DNA from 4 places in the Micromonospora zamorensis genome. Region 4 is predicted to be linked to each of the others. Evidence: riboswitches for the same ligand, from Rfam matches in the RefSeq annotation. Region 4 holds a riboswitch; each other region holds the start of a gene.
The links. Region 4 has a riboswitch for cobalamin ahead of GA0070619_RS16210 (acyl-CoA thioesterase). Riboswitches for the same ligand answer to the same signal wherever they lie in the genome.
Positions count from the first base shown of each region.

Region 1: it holds a riboswitch for cobalamin, as region 4 does, so the genes downstream of both, GA0070619_RS29850 (ABC transporter substrate-binding protein) here and GA0070619_RS16210 (acyl-CoA thioesterase) in region 4, are expected to answer to the same signal.
Region 2: it holds a riboswitch for cobalamin, as region 4 does, so the genes downstream of both, GA0070619_RS10015 (CbtB domain-containing protein) here and GA0070619_RS16210 (acyl-CoA thioesterase) in region 4, are expected to answer to the same signal.
Region 3: it holds a riboswitch for cobalamin, as region 4 does, so the genes downstream of both, GA0070619_RS10045 (ribonucleoside-diphosphate reductase subunit alpha) here and GA0070619_RS16210 (acyl-CoA thioesterase) in region 4, are expected to answer to the same signal.

Region 1 is NZ_LT607755.1:6,629,616-6,633,677, forward strand. Features, by position in the region: gene GA0070619_RS29840 (C39 family peptidase) at 1-306, opposite strand, end outside; gene GA0070619_RS29845 (M14 family metallopeptidase) at 518-2,398, shown strand; cobalamin riboswitch at 2,555-2,677, shown strand; gene GA0070619_RS29850 (ABC transporter substrate-binding protein) at 2,762-3,691, shown strand; gene GA0070619_RS29855 (FecCD family ABC transporter permease) at 3,768-4,062, shown strand, end outside.
Region 2 is NZ_LT607755.1:2,373,806-2,377,867, reverse strand. Features, by position in the region: gene GA0070619_RS10025 (ABC transporter substrate-binding protein) at 1-700, opposite strand, end outside; gene GA0070619_RS10020 (ABC transporter permease) at 741-1,748, opposite strand; cobalamin riboswitch at 2,403-2,549, shown strand; gene GA0070619_RS10015 (CbtB domain-containing protein) at 2,585-2,788, shown strand; gene GA0070619_RS10010 (CbtA family protein) at 2,779-3,549, shown strand; gene GA0070619_RS10005 (histidine phosphatase family protein) at 3,546-4,062, shown strand, end outside.
Region 3 is NZ_LT607755.1:2,379,425-2,383,486, forward strand. Features, by position in the region: gene GA0070619_RS10035 (FadR/GntR family transcriptional regulator) at 1-362, opposite strand, end outside; gene GA0070619_RS10040 (enolase C-terminal domain-like protein) at 371-1,765, opposite strand; cobalamin riboswitch at 2,136-2,352, shown strand; gene GA0070619_RS10045 (ribonucleoside-diphosphate reductase subunit alpha) at 2,545-4,062, shown strand, end outside.
Region 4 is NZ_LT607755.1:3,687,566-3,691,627, forward strand. Features, by position in the region: gene GA0070619_RS16205 (DEAD/DEAH box helicase family protein) at 1-288, shown strand, start outside; gene GA0070619_RS16210 (acyl-CoA thioesterase) at 592-1,035, opposite strand; cobalamin riboswitch at 1,231-1,445, opposite strand; gene GA0070619_RS16215 (copper resistance CopC family protein) at 1,577-3,475, shown strand; gene GA0070619_RS16220 (copper chaperone PCu(A)C) at 3,541-4,062, shown strand, end outside.

The DNA.
Region 1 (4,062 bases), 2.9 Mb from region 4:
CCGGGTCACCGGTGAGGTCCAGGTGCCGTACTCCCAGGTGCGGGTGGTGCCGGTGTGCGGGTCGGCGTACTCGGTGGTGCCGGCCGGACGGGCCAGGGTGAGGCCCGCTCGGGCGCCGGGCACCACGCGGGTGCCGGACCGGCTGCCCCGGTGCCAGTCGGCGGGCCCGGACCAGTCCTGGAAGGTGATCTGCTCGTCGTGGGTGGCGGCGGGCGGGCGGGCCGCCGTCGCTGGCGCGCTGGTGGCGAGCAGGGTGAGCGCGGTGACGCCGGCGAGGGCGGCCGCGTGCAGGCGGGATCTGGCCATGGGTGCTCCGCGGTGTCGAGAGGGGCATCGTCGCTGGTCAGTTTCCCGCTTGGAGGGAAGTTTCGCCAGATGTTCCTGAGTGGAAAATCATTGCCGCCGGGATGATCGGCTCGGGATGGACAAGGCAGCGAAGGATATTGATATGACCATGTGACAGGTGGTGAAGTGTGCTTCACCGAGCGGGATCTCCCGCCGATCAAGGAGGTAGTTGATGGCCCTCCGCACGCCCATCCCTCTCCGCCGCGTCCTGGTGCTCGCCGTCGTCACCGGGCTGGGCATCGTCACCGTCGCCGCCGGTCCGGTCGCCGCCCGACCCGCACCGGACCGGTCCACCGAGCCGGCCGCCGCCAGCTACCGGGTGCTCGGCCCCCGGACCCTCGCCGACCGCAACGCGGTGGCCCGCACCGGAGCCGCCATCGACTACTCCGAACACGGAGTCCTGCACATCTCGGCGACCGCGGGTGAGGCCGCCGAGATCGGCAAGCTCGGCTTCCGGCTGGAACCGCTGGCCCCGCCGCCCAACGCCGAGCGCGGCGCCGGCGAGATCGGCACGATGGCCTTCCCGCCCGCCGACTCCAACTACCACGACTACGCGGAACTGACCGCCGTCGTGAACCAGGTCGTCGCCGACCATCCGGCGATCGCCCGCAAGATCAGCATCGGTTCGTCGTACGAGGGCCGCGACCTGATGGCGGTGAAGATCTCCGACAACGTCGGCACCGACGAGAACGAGCCCGAGATCCTGTTCAACTCCCAACAGCACGCCCGTGAGCACCTGACCGTCGAGATGGCGATCTACCTGCTCAACCTGTTCACCGACAGCTACGGCTCCGACTCCCGGATCACCAACATCGTCAACGGCCGGGAGATCTGGATCGTGCCGACGGTCAACCCGGACGGCAGCGAGTACGACATCGCCACCGGGTCGTACCGGTCCTGGCGCAAGAACCGGCAGCCCAACAGTGGTTCGTCCAACGTCGGCACCGACCTGAACCGCAACTGGTCCTACAACTGGGGTTGCTGCGGCGGCTCGTCCGGCACCACCTCGTCGGAGACCTACCGGGGGCCGTCGGCGTTCTCCGCACCCGAGACGCAGGCGCTGCGCAACTTCGTCAACGGTCGGGTGGTCGGTGGCGTGCAGCAGATCAAGGCCAACATCGACTTCCACACGTACTCGCAGCTGGTGCTCTGGCCCTACGGCTACACGACGGCGAACACCGCGACGGGCATGAACGCGGACCAGTACAACACCTTCGCCACCATCGGCCAGCAGATGGCGGCCACCAACAACTACACCCCGGAACAGTCCAGCGACCTCTACATCACCGACGGGGACAGCCTCGACTGGATGTGGGCCACCCACAACATCTGGGCGTACACCTTCGAGATGTACCCGGGCTCGTCCGGCGGTGGCGGCTTCTACCCGCCCGATGAGGTCATCCCAGCGCAGACCTCGCGCAACCGGGAGGCGGTGCTGCTGCTGAGCGAGTACGCCGACTGCCCGTACCGGGCCATCGGCAAGCAGGCGCAGTACTGCGGCAGCGGCGGTGGCGGCACCACGGTCTGGTCGGACACCTTCGAGACCGCCACCGGCTGGACCATCAACCCGTCCGGCACCGACACCGCCACCCTCGGCGCGTTCGAGCGGGGCGCCGCCCAGGCGACCACGTCCTCCGGCGCCAAGCAGCTCACCCCGTACGCCGGATCCAACGACCTGGTCACCGGCCGGCTCGCCGGTTCGGCGGCCGGTGACTACGACGTCGACGGCGGCGTGACCAGTGCCAGGTCCCCGGCGGTGACCCTGCCGTCGTCCGGCACGCTGAGCCTCTCGCTGGCCTGGTACCTGGCGCACGGCTCGAACGCCTCGTCGGCGGACTACCTGCGGGTGAGCGTGGTGCACAACGGCGGCACCACCGCGCTGCTCACCCAGGCTGGCGCGGCGACCAACCGCAACGGGAGCTGGGCGGTGGCCAACCTCAACCTCACCCCGTACGCCGGGCAGTCGGTCCGCATCCTCGTTGAGGCGGCGGACGCCTCCGGCGCCAGCCTGGTAGAGGCGGCTGTGGACAACGTCACCATCACGTCCTCCTGATCGGGTGGGGCCCCGCTCCGCCCCGCGGGGCCCCACCACCCGTTTCCGAACACCACCAACTCGGACATACGCCCTCCGACGGTCACCGTGTGACGGTTCCGGGGGATCGACTCGCGGCGATCGGCGCGTGATCGATCCGGCACGTCCCGGCGGTGCGCTACCGTCTTACCGACCAGTCCGCAGCGAAGCCGGTGCGAAACCCGGCGCTGTCCCGCAACTGTGATGCCCCACCCGACGGTGGGGACGAGCCAGGTCGCCTGCGGATCGGTCGCGAAACGCGCTCTCGAGGAAGGGCGCCTCGTGGGCGGGCGTACGAAAGTCCTGTCGGCGAAGCACCACACTCCTCGACCGACAGGAGGCCCCATGTTCAGACGTACCCCTCGGCTCTTCGCCGCGACCCTCGCGGTCGCCGCGCTGGCCCTCGCCGCCTGCGCCGAGAAGGCCGACGACAAGCCGACCACCGGCACCGCGGCCGCCGCCTACCCGGTCACGGTCGGCACGCTCACCCTCGACAAGCGCCCCGAGAAGATCGTCGCGCTGTCGCCGACCGCCACCGAGATGCTCTTCGCGATCGGTGCCGGCCCGCAGGTGACCGCCGTCGACGACCAGTCCAACTATCCGGCCGACGCGCCCAAGAGCGACATCTCCGCCTTCCAGCCGAACGCCGAGGCGATCGCCGGCAAGAACCCCGACCTGGTGGTGCTCTCCGACGACCGCAACAAGATCGTCGAGCAGCTCGGCAAGCTGAAGATCCCGGTGTACCAGACCCCGGCGGCCACCACGCTCGACGACACGTACCGGCAGATCACCGAGCTGGGCACGCTGACCGGGCACGCCGACCAGGCCACCGACGTCGCCAGCCGGATGAAGGACGACATCGCCAAGCTGGTCAAGGACGTGCCGCAGCGCGCAGAGAAGCTCACCTACTACCACGAGCTGGGCCCCGAGCTGTACAGCGCGACCAGCAAGACCTTCATCGGCACGCTCTACAGCCAGATCGGTCTGACCAACATCGCCGACCCCGCCGACGCGGACGGCAAGAGCGCCGGCTACCCGCAGTTGTCCCAGGAGTTCATCGTCAAGGCCAACCCGGACTTCGTCTTCCTGGCCGACTCCAAGTGCTGCCAGCAGAACGCCGACTCGGTCAAGGCGCGCAGCGGCTGGTCCGGGCTCACCGCGGTGAAGAACAGCCAGGTGATCGCACTGGACGACGACGTCGCCTCCCGCTGGGGGCCGCGGGTCGTGGACCTGCTCCGGGTCATCATCGACGCGGTCGCCAAGGTGCCCGCGTGACCGTCGTCCGTCGGTGACCGGGCCGCTTCCCGCGGCCCGGTCCGCCGGACCGCCGTCCACGCCGCGCCCCGCCGGGCTGCCGTCAAGGGCCCGGCCCGCCGGGCTGCGCAAGCGGTGGCTGGTCGCCGGGGTGTTCGCGGTGCTCGTCGCGCTCGTCGCCGGGGTGTCGCTCGGCCCGGTCAGCCTGCCTGCAGGCAGCGTCGCGGCCGAGCTGCTCAACCTGATCCCGGGGGTGCACCTCGACAGCGGTCTCTCCGAGCGGGAGATCGCGATCGTCACCGAGCTGCGGTTGCCCCGGGTGGTGCTGGGCCTGCTGGTCGGCGGGCTGCTCGCCCTCGCCGGCGGCTGCTACCAGGGCGTCTTCCGCAACC
Region 2 (4,062 bases), 1.3 Mb from region 4:
GGATGTTCTCGGTGACGCGTCGTGCCTCGTTGACGTCACTGCGGCTGGGCTGCTGACCGACCAGCTTCAGGTTCGGATACTGGGCGAGACCGGCCTTGAAGCCGTCGACCCGCTCGGTGTTGGTCTGCGACCCGGGCTGGAACTCGACCAGCGCCACCTCGTGGTTGCCGGGGCCGAGTTCGGTGGCGAGCAGCTTCGCCGCCTCGGTGGCCGACGCGCGGTTGTCGGTGGCGAACAGCGGCACGTTCGACGGCTGCGGGCTGGTGCCGGAGTCGATCATCGCGACCGGGATGTTCGCGGCGAGCGCCTTGTCGGTGGCGGGCGCCAGCGCACTGGAGTCGGTGGCCGCGTAGACGATGCCGTCGACCTTCTTGGTGACGTAGTTCTGGATCAGGTTGACCTGACCCTCAACATCGGTCTCGGTGGTCACCCCGTCCCACTGGACGGTGACGTCACCCGCGCGCTGCGCGGCGCACTCGGCACCCGCCTTCACCGTGTTCCAGTAGTCGGCCCCGACCGCCTTCGGGACCACGGCGAGCTTCAACGGCCCGCTCGCGTCCTTGGTCGCGCCGTCGCCTCCGTCCCGGACCTCGACCCCGCCGCAGGCACTGAGCAGAGCGGTCGCCGCGGCCACGGCCAGAATCGCCTGCGCGCGCAGGAGTGGCCCTCGTGCCCGCCGGCTGGTGGTGGTGTGTGCCATGGTGTGTGTCCTTCCTCGTTCGGACGCTCGAAGTGGCATGTCAACCCCGTGATTCCAGCCGCCGGCGGCGGTACTGGTCGAAGTAGACGGCGGCCCAGATGATCAGGCCGACGATCACCTGCTGGTAGTGGATGCTGATGTCGAGCAGGACGGCGCCGTTGCGGACCAGGGCGATGAGGAACGCGCCGATGATGGTCCCGACGATCCGGCCCTGACCTCCGAAGAGGCTGGCCCCGCCGATGACCGCGGCGGCGATGACGTCGAGCTCCAGCGAGATCCCGTAGTTCGGCTGACCGGAGTTGACCCGGGAGGCGGCGATCATGCCTCCCAGACCGACCAGCACACCCGCCAGCACGTACACGCCGGTCAGGTGCCGACCGACCCGGATGCCCGACCGGCGTGCGGCCTCCAGATTGGAGCCCATCGCGTACGTGTACTGGCCGAAGCGGGTCTGGGAGAGCACGAAGGCGACACCGACTGCGACCAGAACGGTGATCACCACGGCGAACGGAATGCCGACGATCTCCCCGTTGCCGAGCAGTTGGAAGGATCGGGGCAGGCCGTAGACGCCGACCGCCCCGGTGATGATGAAGACGAGCCCTCGTCCGACGGACATCGTTCCCAGCGTCGCGATGAACGGTGGGATCCGAGCCACGGTCACCAGCAGCCCGTTGAGCAGCCCGGCCAGTGCGCCGACGCCGATCGCGACCGCCGTCGCCGCCCAGAGTGGAAAGCCGAGGTCGCGTACGACCATCGCCCCCGCCACGCCGGCGAGCGCGGCGACCGACCCCACGGAGAGGTCGATGCCCTTCGTGATGATGACCATCGTCTGCGCCGTGGCGATGATGGCGATCACCGCGGTCTGCGCCCCGATGTTGAAGAGGTTGTCCGCGGTCAGGAAGTAGGGACTGGCGACGCTCAACACGATGAACAGCACGACGAGCGCGGTGGCGGCGGTCAGCTCGGAGACGGCGTGGGAGATCCGTTCCCGGAACCAGTCGCTGGGCGTGCCGTGCTGCGTGCCGGTGGTTGCCTCGACGGTGCTCATCGTCGGCCCTGACCTCCCCAAGCGTGGCGCCGCACGCGACGGGAGAGCCGTCGGCGAGCGGAGCACCGGTGACCGGCCGAGCCTCCTCGGCAGGGAGAGACGGACTCGAAGCCCGCACCACCCATGGAGATAGGTCGGATGTTTCCCTTGATCAGGCGTTACCATGCCATGCACGTACGTGTGTTGCCAAGGTCTTGCGACCATGTTTTGCCGTCGTTACGCGAGCCTTCGGAGCCCTACGTCCGACCAGAACGGCATGATCTGTTGTCGATGGCCGCCCCGCGAGCCAACGAACCACAATCCGATTGTTATCGATAACATGCTATGCCTTCGACGCCCGCCGCGCTCGCCTCGTTCCGCCTCAGCCGGTGCACGAGGCGGCGAGCAGACACACCTGCCGGTCCGAGCCGACAATCAGCCGGCCCGGGCCGATCGCTGTCGAGCGCGTGCTCGACAGCGGGCCGCGGTTCCACCGTCGTCCAGGCCGCGCCGTCCACCCGGCCATCGGCTCGGAGAGCTTCGCCGTCGCGTCGGGTTCGGCGGCGGCGGACGATGCCCGCCGCCAGCGATCGAGTTTTGATCTGACGAATCGGGCGGCGCTGAGTCCTCGAGCACAGGTGCTTCACCCAACGCGGGGCCGGGTTGACCGCCTGCGGCGGCACCGATACCGTCGACCCACTATCTGCGGCGACGCGAGGGAAGCCGGTGTGATTCCGGCGCGGTCGCGCCACTGTGAGCGGTTCCCCCACCTCAAAATGGGGCCCGCGAGCCAGGACGCTCGGTCGTCCGCAGCCTTGCGATGGGGACGCGTCATCCCCGGGGAGGTTCGTGATCATATGTCCAGCTCCACGTCCAGCCAGCCGTTGGTGAATCCCGCTGGCACCACGCGTCTTTTGTGGACGGTCCTGGCGACCGTCGTCGCGCTCACCCTGCTGGCCTACCTCGTCGCGTTCGACCAGGGTGCGGTGTCGCGCAGCGGGACGTACCTGCACGAGCTCATGCACGACGGCCGGCACCTGCTCGGTGTTCCGTGCCACTGAACGCCACCACCGCTCCCCCGTTCCTCGCCGTCCTCGTCCGCGGCCTGCTCGCCGGCCTGATCGCTGGCCTGCTCGCCGGGACGTTCGCCTACGTCGCCGGCGAACCGCACGTCGAGGCCGCCATCGCTATCGAGGAGGCGGCCTCGCACGCCGAACCCGCCGCTGGCGGGCACCAGCACGACGAGGCAGTGGTCACCCGGAGCGGCCAGCGCGGTGGGCTGTTCCTGGCCACCGGCCTGTTCGGCGCCGCGATGGGCGGTCTGCTGGCTACGGCGTACGTCCTGCTGGCCCGTCGGCGACGGACCGACGACGACGGGCGCTCCGGCCTGCTGCTGGCCGGTGCGGCGCTGCTCGGCGCGGTGATCGTGCCGTTCCTCAAGTACCCGGCGAACCCGCCGGCGGTCGGCGACCCGGCCACCATCAACCAACGCACCGCCACCTACCTGCTGATGGTGGTGCTCGGTCTGGTGGCCGTGTGGGCGGGCTCGCTGGGCTACCGGTCAGTCGGCGCGCAGGCGCCACTGTGGCAACGCGTCGCCGCGGCCGTCGGCGGTTTCCTGCTGGTCACCGTCGCGTCCTACGTGGTGCTTCCGTCGTTCCAGGAGGTCCCCACCGACTTCCCCGCGACGCTGCTGTGGAACTTCCGACTGGCCTCCCTCGGCACCCAGGTGGTGCTCTGGACCGGGATCGGCCTGCTGTTCGCGGCCCTGATGCACCACGATCGACTCCGTCGGGCCGCCGCCGCGCTGCCCAGCACGTGACCGCCACCAGCCTCCGGCTGGTCGCCCACGGTCACACCGCCGCCCTGCGTCGGGCCCGCTTCGGCGGACCCGACGACGGCCTGGACGAGGGCGGTCTGCGCGCCGCCCTCGCCCAGGCCGACGCGGATCCGGACCGGCGTGGGCACCTCGGCATGCACGACACCTGCCTGTGCAGCCCAGCGGCGGCGGCCCGGCAGACCGCCGACGCCTTCGGTCTGCTGCCGACGATCGAGACGGCGTTGGCCGACTGCGACTACGGCAACTGGTCCGGACGGTCGCTTGAGGAGATCGCTGAATCGCAGCCGCAGGCGCTGCACGACTGGCTGTCCGCACCGGAGTCCGCGCCGCACGGCGGTGAGTCCGTCGCGGCCGTACGGGATCGGGTCGGCAGTTGGCTGGACGAGCAGCACCGAGCCGGCGGGCGCGTCATCGCGGTCACCCACCCGCTGGTGATCCGTGTCGCGGTCGTGCACGCCCTCGGGCTGCCGATGGCGACGTACCGACAGCTGGACG
Region 3 (4,062 bases), 1.3 Mb from region 4:
CCGGCCTGGGCGAGGGCCTCGTCGGTCATCCTGGTCGCCGCCAGTTGGGCGGCCTCGCACTCCAGCAGTCGCCGGACGGTGTGGATGTGCCGGGGGTCGCCCTGGCCCTGGAAGTCCACCACGAAGCCCATCGGCGCCAGCAGTTGCGGCGCGTCGAGGTTGGTGACGTAGGTGCCGTCACCCTGACGGATGTTGACGATGCCGAGGATCGACAGAGCCGACATGCCCTCGCGCAGCGAGCCGCGCGAAACGCCGAGCGACTCGGCGAGGTCCTTCTCGATGGGCAGTCGGTCCCCGGGCTTGAACTGCCCTTCGAGGATCATCCGCTTGATGCCGTTCACCACTTCGTCGGTGCGCGACATGACACCCCCTAGCGGCCGGCGGGGGTGGCCGTCCCACCCGCGATCACGTACGGCTCCGAGGATGACACGGTAGTCGGGTCCGACGCCGCCCAGTAGTGGCCGTCGGGAAACCGGTAGAGCGCGACCGACTCGGGGCGCATCCGGGTGGAGTAGCCGGGCTGGCTGGGCAGGACGTAACCGCTGCCCGAGCCGGTGTCCCGGACGACGCACGGGTCGGTGAAGTGCTCGTGCAGGTGGTCGACGAACTCGGTGACCCGGTCGGTGAGATCCCCGGAGATCGCGACGTAGTCGAGCACCGACACGTGTTGGACCATCTCGCAGAGCCCGACTCCACCGGCGTGGGGGCACACCGGCACGTCGAACTTCGCGGCGAGGAGCAGCACGGCGACGATCTCGTTGATGCTGGCCAGCCGACCGGTGTCCAGCTGGCAGAAGTCGATGGCCCCGGCCTGGAACAGCTGCTTGAACATCACCCGGTTGTGACAGTGCTCGCCGGTGGCCACGCCGATGGGAGCGACAGCGCGGCGGATGGCCGCGTGGCCCAGGATGTCGTCGGGACTGGTCGGCTCCTCGATCCACAGGGGTGTGAACTGGGCGAGGGCCTTGACCCACTCGATGGCCTGACCGACGTCCCAGACCTGGTTGGCGTCGATCATCAGGTTGCGGTGCGGGCCGAGGATCTCCCGGGCGATCCCACAGCGGCGGATGTCGTCGTCGAGGTTGGCGCCCACCTTGAGTTTGACGTACCCGTAGCCGGCGTCCACCGCCTCCTGGCAGAGCCGGCGCAGCTTGTCGTCTCCGTAGCCGAGCCAGCCGGCCGAGGTGGTGTAGGCGGGGTAGCCGGTGCGGTCGAGCTCGGCGAGGCGGTCGGCCCTGGTGCTCTCCTTGGCCCGCAGGATGGCCAGTGCCTCGTCCCGGGTCAGCGCGTCGGACAGGTAGCGCAGGTCCGCGATGTCGACGAGTTGCTCGGGGGACATGTCGACGAGCAGTCGCCACAGCGGCTTCCCGGCGAGCCGGGCGACCAGGTCCCATGAGGCGTTCAACACGGCGGCGAGGGACAGGTGGACGACGCCCTTCTCCGGCCCGAGCCACCGCAGTTGGCTGTCGGAGGTGAGGAGTCGGTAGACCGCGCCCATGTCTGCGGCCATCGTCGCCACGTCCAGGCCGACCAGAAGCTGCGCCTGGTGCACCGCGGCCGCGGCGACGATGTCGTTGCCTCGACCGATGGTGAAGGTCAGCCCGTGACCCGCGAGCGGCACGCCCACGCTGTCGACACCGTCGGTGTGCAGGATGACGTACGCCGCCGAGTAGTCGCCGTCCTTGTTCATGGCGTCGGACCCGTCGGCGGTCAGTGAGGTGGGAAAACGGACGTCCTCGACGGTGACGGCGGTGATCTGCGGCATGCGCTCCTCGCCCGGCTAGGCAAAAGATCGGATGATCACCCGGAGTATACGGAGGGCGGTTCTGGCGCGTCAACGACCTTGATCCACCCTGAAGGGCGGACATCCACCGTCTCGGGGCCGTCGAACCTGGTCAATGTTCGAACCCGATCCACTGTGCCCATTGGCGCGATACATCAAATCTTTGCCGGTGTCGGCCGCCCGTGGATCGCGTCGTGCCGTCAGTCGCACCGCCTGCGCCTGCTGCTGCCATCGACGCGCCTGGCCGGCCGGGACGAACCCGCGCCGGTGCGGCTGGTGATCACCGTCACCGGCTCGGCCGCGACACGCCGAGACCGACATGTGGGGTGTGACAACGCCTGCATCCCTATATATGGTGTCGAGCGCAGCTGGTTCGACCGCTCATCCGGTGCGGTCGAGGCAAGAGGGAACCCGGTGGAAATCCGGGACTGTCCCGCAGCGGTGAGTGGGAACGACCGCCGTCATCAGCACTGGGCCACGAAGCGGCCTGGGAAGCGACGGCCAGTAGGAGACCGGCCAGCCCGGTTGTGCCCACGAGTCCGAAGACCTGCCAGCGCGCCGCGTACCCGCACCCGGGTGGGCGGCGGTCCGAGGCCGCGTGGGACGGCTGACGCCACCTGACCCACGCCGTGCCGGCGTGGCGTCCGTCGGTGTCTGTCTCCTCGCGTCCGGGCCACCAGGTCTCGAACTCCGAGGAGCGAGTGGTGACAGTCACCGAGGTAGTCCCCGTCAGCGGCGACGCGACAGTGCGGCGGACGCCGATGCAGGTCCGCAAGCGCAACGGCGCCACCGAACCCGTGGACGTGAACAAGATCGTCCGGGCGGTCGAGCGGTGGGCCGACGACCTGACCGACGTCGACCCGATGCGCGTCGCCACCCGCACCATCAGCGGCCTGTACGACGGCGCGACGACGGCCGAGCTGGACCGGCTGTCCATTCAGACCGCGGCCGAGATGATCGGCGAGGAGCCGCAGTACTCGCGCCTCGCCGCCCGGCTGCTGGCCGGTTACGTCGACAAGGAGGTGCGTCGGCAGGGCATCACCTCGTTCAGCGCGGCGATCCGGGTCGGCCACGCCGAGGGCCTGATCGGAGACGACACCGCCGCGTTCGTCGCCGCACACGCCACGATGCTCGACGCCACCGTCGATCCGGACGGTGACCGGCGATTCGAGTACTTCGGCCTGCGTACGGTGGCCGACCGGTACCTGCTGCGCCACCCCACCAGCAGGCTGGTGCTGGAGACCCCGCAGTACTGGCTGCTGCGGGTGGCCTGTGGTCTGTCCACCACGCCCGACGAGGCGACCGGTTTCTACCGGCTGATGTCCAGCCTGGCCTACCTGCCCAGCTCGCCGACGCTGTTCAACTCCGGCACCCGGCACACCCAGATGTCCTCCTGCTATCTGGTCGACTCCCCGCTCGACGAGTTGGACTCGATCTACCAGCGGTACGCCCAGGTCGCCAACCTGTCCAAGTTCGCCGGGGGCATCGGCATCGCGTACTCCCGGGTCCGGTCCCGGGGCGCGCTGATCCGCGGCACCAACGGGCAGTCCAACGGGATCGTGCCGTGGCTGCGCACGCTGGACGCGAGCGTCGCCGCGGTCAACCAGGGTGGCCGGCGCAAGGGCGCGGCCTGCGTCTACCTGGAGCCGTGGCACCCGGACGTCGAGGAGTTCCTGCAACTGCGCGACAACACCGGCGAGGACGCCCGACGCACCCACAACCTGAACCTCGCCAACTGGGTCCCCGACGAGTTCATGCGCCGGGTCGAGGCCGACGAGATGTGGTCGCTGTTCGACCCGCACGAGGTGCCCGAGCTGCCCGACCTGTGGGGTGAGCGGTTCGACGCCGCGTACCGCGAGGCCGAGGCGCAGGGCCGCTACGTGCGGCAGGTCCCGGCCAGGGAGCTGTACGGGAAGATGATGCGGACCCTGGCCCAGACCGGCAACGGGTGGATGACCTTCAAGGACGCCGCCAACCGGTTGTGCAACCAGACCGCCGAGCCGGGCAATGTGGTGCACCTGTCCAACCTCTGCACCGAGATCGTCGAGGTGTCCAGCGACGCTGAGACGGCCGTGTGCAACCTCGGTTCGGTGAACCTCGCCGCCCACCTCACCGACGGTGGCATCGACTGGGAGCGGCTGCGCGCCACGGTCCGTACCGCTGTGACGTTCCTGGACCGGGTCATCGACATCAACTACTACCCGACCTCGCAGGCGGCGGCGAGCAACCCCCGCTGGCGGCCGGTCGGGCTCGGGCTGATGGGCCTTCAGGACGTGTTC
Region 4 (4,062 bases):
GTCCTGGTCGAGCAGTACTGGCGCGAAATCAGTACGGGCCTCGCCCAACATGCCATCCCGGTAAGGCACTTCGTCCTTCACGCTGACGAAGACACCCTCCGCGGACGTATCGAGGGAGAACACCGCGTTCCGTCTGCGTTCCGTCTCAAGTACCTCGAGCCCTACGCCGACGCGGCCCGCACGTGGCTGCATGCCGAGGCCGAGGTCATCGACACCACGCACCTGTCTCCCGCCCAGGCCGCCGCGCAGATCGTCCTCCGAGCTACCGGGGAAAGCTCAGGTGCCTAACCTCGGCTTGGAATCGCGCTGATTGGCACTCTGGATAATTGCGCCAGCCAGCAGACAGGCACGGAGCGTTCAGGTCAACGCCGTAGGGGTATCGGTGCTGGCTGATGTTGACCGCTGCATCGGACACGCCGGCCGCTTTGGTGTGAGCTGATCTCGACGCAAAGCCTCCGGGTACGGTCAAGCCCGTGGGCCTTCGATCGGCGAACTTATGCGGCCTCCTTCCTGAGCTGCAGTGACCTAACGACGCTCACGCGCAGGGCTACTCGGACCGGTCAGCGCCGCAACGGGCGGACCGAGCGCTTCTCAGCCCTCGGCGCCGTCGAGCAGCGCGCGCCGTAGCGCCAGGCGGTGCTCCCGGCGGATCTCCGCCTCCCGGTACCGTCGCCGGTCCCCGTCGGTCTCCGGCAGCAGCGGCGGCACCGTACGAGGCTGACCGTCGTCGTCGATGGCGACCATGACCAGGTGGGCGGTGGCCACGTCGGTGGGCGGCACCGCCCGGTCCCACCGGTCGGCGGTCACCTTGACGGCCACCTCCATCGAGCTGCGGCCGGCCCAGGTGATCCGGGCGTCGACGTGCACGACGTCGCCGACCCGCACCGCGCGCAGGAACGCCGTCTCGTCGATGGCGGCGGTCACCGCCGGCCCGTCGGAGTGCCGTGCGGCGACCACACCGGCGACGGAGTCGATGAGGTTGAGGATCCGGCCGCCGTGCACCGTACCCATCAGGTTGGTGTGGTGCTGGTCCATGATCTGCGACAGGGTCAGGTGCGACGCCGACGGCGCTCGGCCGGCGATCGTGGTGGTGTCGTGCACAGCGGTAGTCCGTCCCTCGGGAAACCACACCGCCGGGTCGCGGGCACACGCTGACGAGGACGCGCCCGCGCCACACGCACGGCCCGTCACCCGCTCAGCCCACCCACGAGGCCGACGGCAGCGCACACGGTTGTGTACGCGGCGCCGGCAGGTCTTCGGACTCGCGGGCCTGACCGGTCGCGCCGGTCCCCTACTGGCCGTCGCTTCCCAGGCCTGCTGGCCCAGTGCTGATGACGGCGGTCGTTCCCACTCACCGCTGCGGGGCAGCCCCGGATTTCCACCGGGTTCCCTCTTACGACGCCCAGTCGGTCACGACGGGGCGAACCAGCGCCGCCGGCAGCATAGCTGGCCAGGGAATCCGCCCGCCTGGCGCGTCGTACCGCGGCCGCGCGGCGTCCTCGTCATCAACTTTTGCCATCTGAGGAAAAAGATCGCCACCTCTTGAAAAAAGTCTCAAGGCGGTGAGGATATTCAAATGCGTCGTCTCCCTCAGACTTGCGGGCGGGTGGTCTCGGGCCTCCTCGCGTTCCTCCTCGCCTCGGCGGTCGCCCTCCTCGCGTCCGCCCAACCCGCCGCAGCTCACGGGACTCTCGCCATGTCCACTCCGGAGAGCGGCGCCACGGTGAACGAGCCGTTGACGTCGGTACAGCTCTACTTCACCGAGAAGGCCGCCGCCAACGCGTTCTTCACGATCACCGCCCCGGGCGGCGTCCGGGTCGACAACGGCTGGTCGTACGGGGAGCCGAAGCCGCTGGACAAGCCGGTGCGGGAATACTTCCTGGTCAACGGGCAGTTCGAGCCACGGGAGTACACGACGGGGTTCCCCGCGGTGGTGCCCGTCTCCCACCTGCCGGCCAAGGGCCAGTACTCGGTGAGCTACCTGTCGGTGGCCTCGGACGGCGACACCGTGCGGGGCACGTTGACCTTCCGCTACAACGGGCGGGTGACGGCAGCGCCGCAGGGGTGGAGTGCGCCGTCGACCCAGCCGGACCCGGCGCTGGTGGCCGCCACCGAGCAGCACGGATCATCCGGGCAGGGATCGGCGGTGCCGACCACCGCAGTCGAGTCCGTGGCCCCGCCGTCCGCGGCTGCGGCGGCCCCGCCGACCGGGTCGACCGAGGAGAGCGACTCGGGGGCACTGGCCTGGATCGGCTGGGTGGTGGCGGTCGCGGCGGCCGGGGCGGTGGCAGGATTCGTCGTCTGGCGTCGCCGATCGGCTTCCACCGGCAGACCCACCGGCCGGGGCCGTACCTCGTCGGCGAACTCCGGCCGACGCGGCGGCGGCGCCCGTTCGACGACCAGGACCGGCGCCGGCCGGACCGTCGGTGCCAAGCCCAGCGGCCGCAAGGTCGGCGGGGGCAGGGCCAACGGTGGCACGGTCGGCGCGGCGACGGTCGACCCGGGCCCACGGCCCGACACGGACCTCGCCGCCGTGACACCTGGGTCCCGGCTGAGCAACACCCACCTGGCGCTGCTGGTTGGTGGGCTGGTGATCGCCCTGCTGGCCGGGTTCGGGTTGGCTCGCATCGGGACCGGCGACGAGAGCCCGGCGGGCGGCACCGCCCGTCCGCCCGCCGCAGGGCAGGCGGAGTCCGCGACCGACGGGCACCAACACCCTGCGGGCACCGGGCCGCACACGCATCGCGGTGACGGCGCGACGGGCGAGACGCTGGCGACCGGGACGACGGTCAGCGCCGGTGGGTACACCCTGCAACCGCTGGAGCGGTCCCAACCACCTGGTGTACGCGCGGACTACCGTTTCCGCATCGTCGGGACCGACCGGCAGCCGGCGACGCGTTTCGCTGTCGTCCACGACAAGCCGTTGCACCTGATCGTGGTGGGCCGCGACCTGTCCGGCTACCAGCACCTGCACCCGACGATGGCGCCGGACGGCACCTGGAGCGTCCCTGTGACGCTGGCCCGGCCCGGCGGCTACCGCGTCTACGCGGACTTCTCCGTCACCGCGACCAACGGCACGCAGGTCCCTCTCGTGCTGGGTGTCGACCACACCGTGCCCGGCGCGCACACCCCGACCGCGCTGCCGCCGGCGCAGGCCGAGACGACGGCCGGGCCGTACGCGGTGTCGATGAACGGCACCCCGACGGTGGGGGTGACGGCACCGATCCACTTCCAGGTCAGCGGCGCTCCGACCACGCCGGTGCAGTTGGAGCCGTACCTGGGCGCGTACGGGCACCTGGTCGTCGTCCGCGAGGGCGACCTCGGGTACGTGCATGTCCACCCCGAGCCGGAGCTGGTCGACGGGTCGGTCAAGTTCTGGCTGACCGCGCCGAGTTCGGGCCGGTACCGGGCGTTCTTCGACTTCCAGGTCGCCGGCAAGGTGCACACCGCCGAGTTCACGATCAACGTGCCCTGAGACCGGAACTTTCTCCCTGCTGCGGCCGACCATCCAGCCAGCAGCAATCATCGGAGGAAGAACACATGCGCACCACCAGCCCGCTCGGTTCACGCCGCTCGGCCACCGTCCTCACCGCCGCCATCCTGGCGGTGGGCGCCGCCGGTTGTGGCTCGTCCGACTCTCCGTCGGCGGCGCAGCCGAGCCCGTCCGTGTCGGCCTCGGCCAACCCGGACGCCGGTGTGATCGGCATTCGTGACCCGTGGGTCAAGGCGGCCGACAAGGGGATGACGGCGGCCTTCGGGACCCTGGTCAACGACGGCGACAGCGATGTCACGCTGACCAGTGCCACGACCTCGGTGTCGTCGATGGAGCTGCACGAGATGGCCATGAAGGACGGCAGGATGGTCATGCGGCAGAAGCAGGGCGGCATCGTGATCAAGGCCAAAGGCACGCACGCGCTGGAGCCCGGTGGCGACCACCTCATGCTGATGAGCCTCACCAGGCCCGTCCAGGCCGGCGACGAGTTGACCTTCACCCTGACCTTCGCCGACGGCAGGACCCAGCAGTTCCGCGCGGTGGCCAAGCCGTTCACCGGCGCGCAGGAG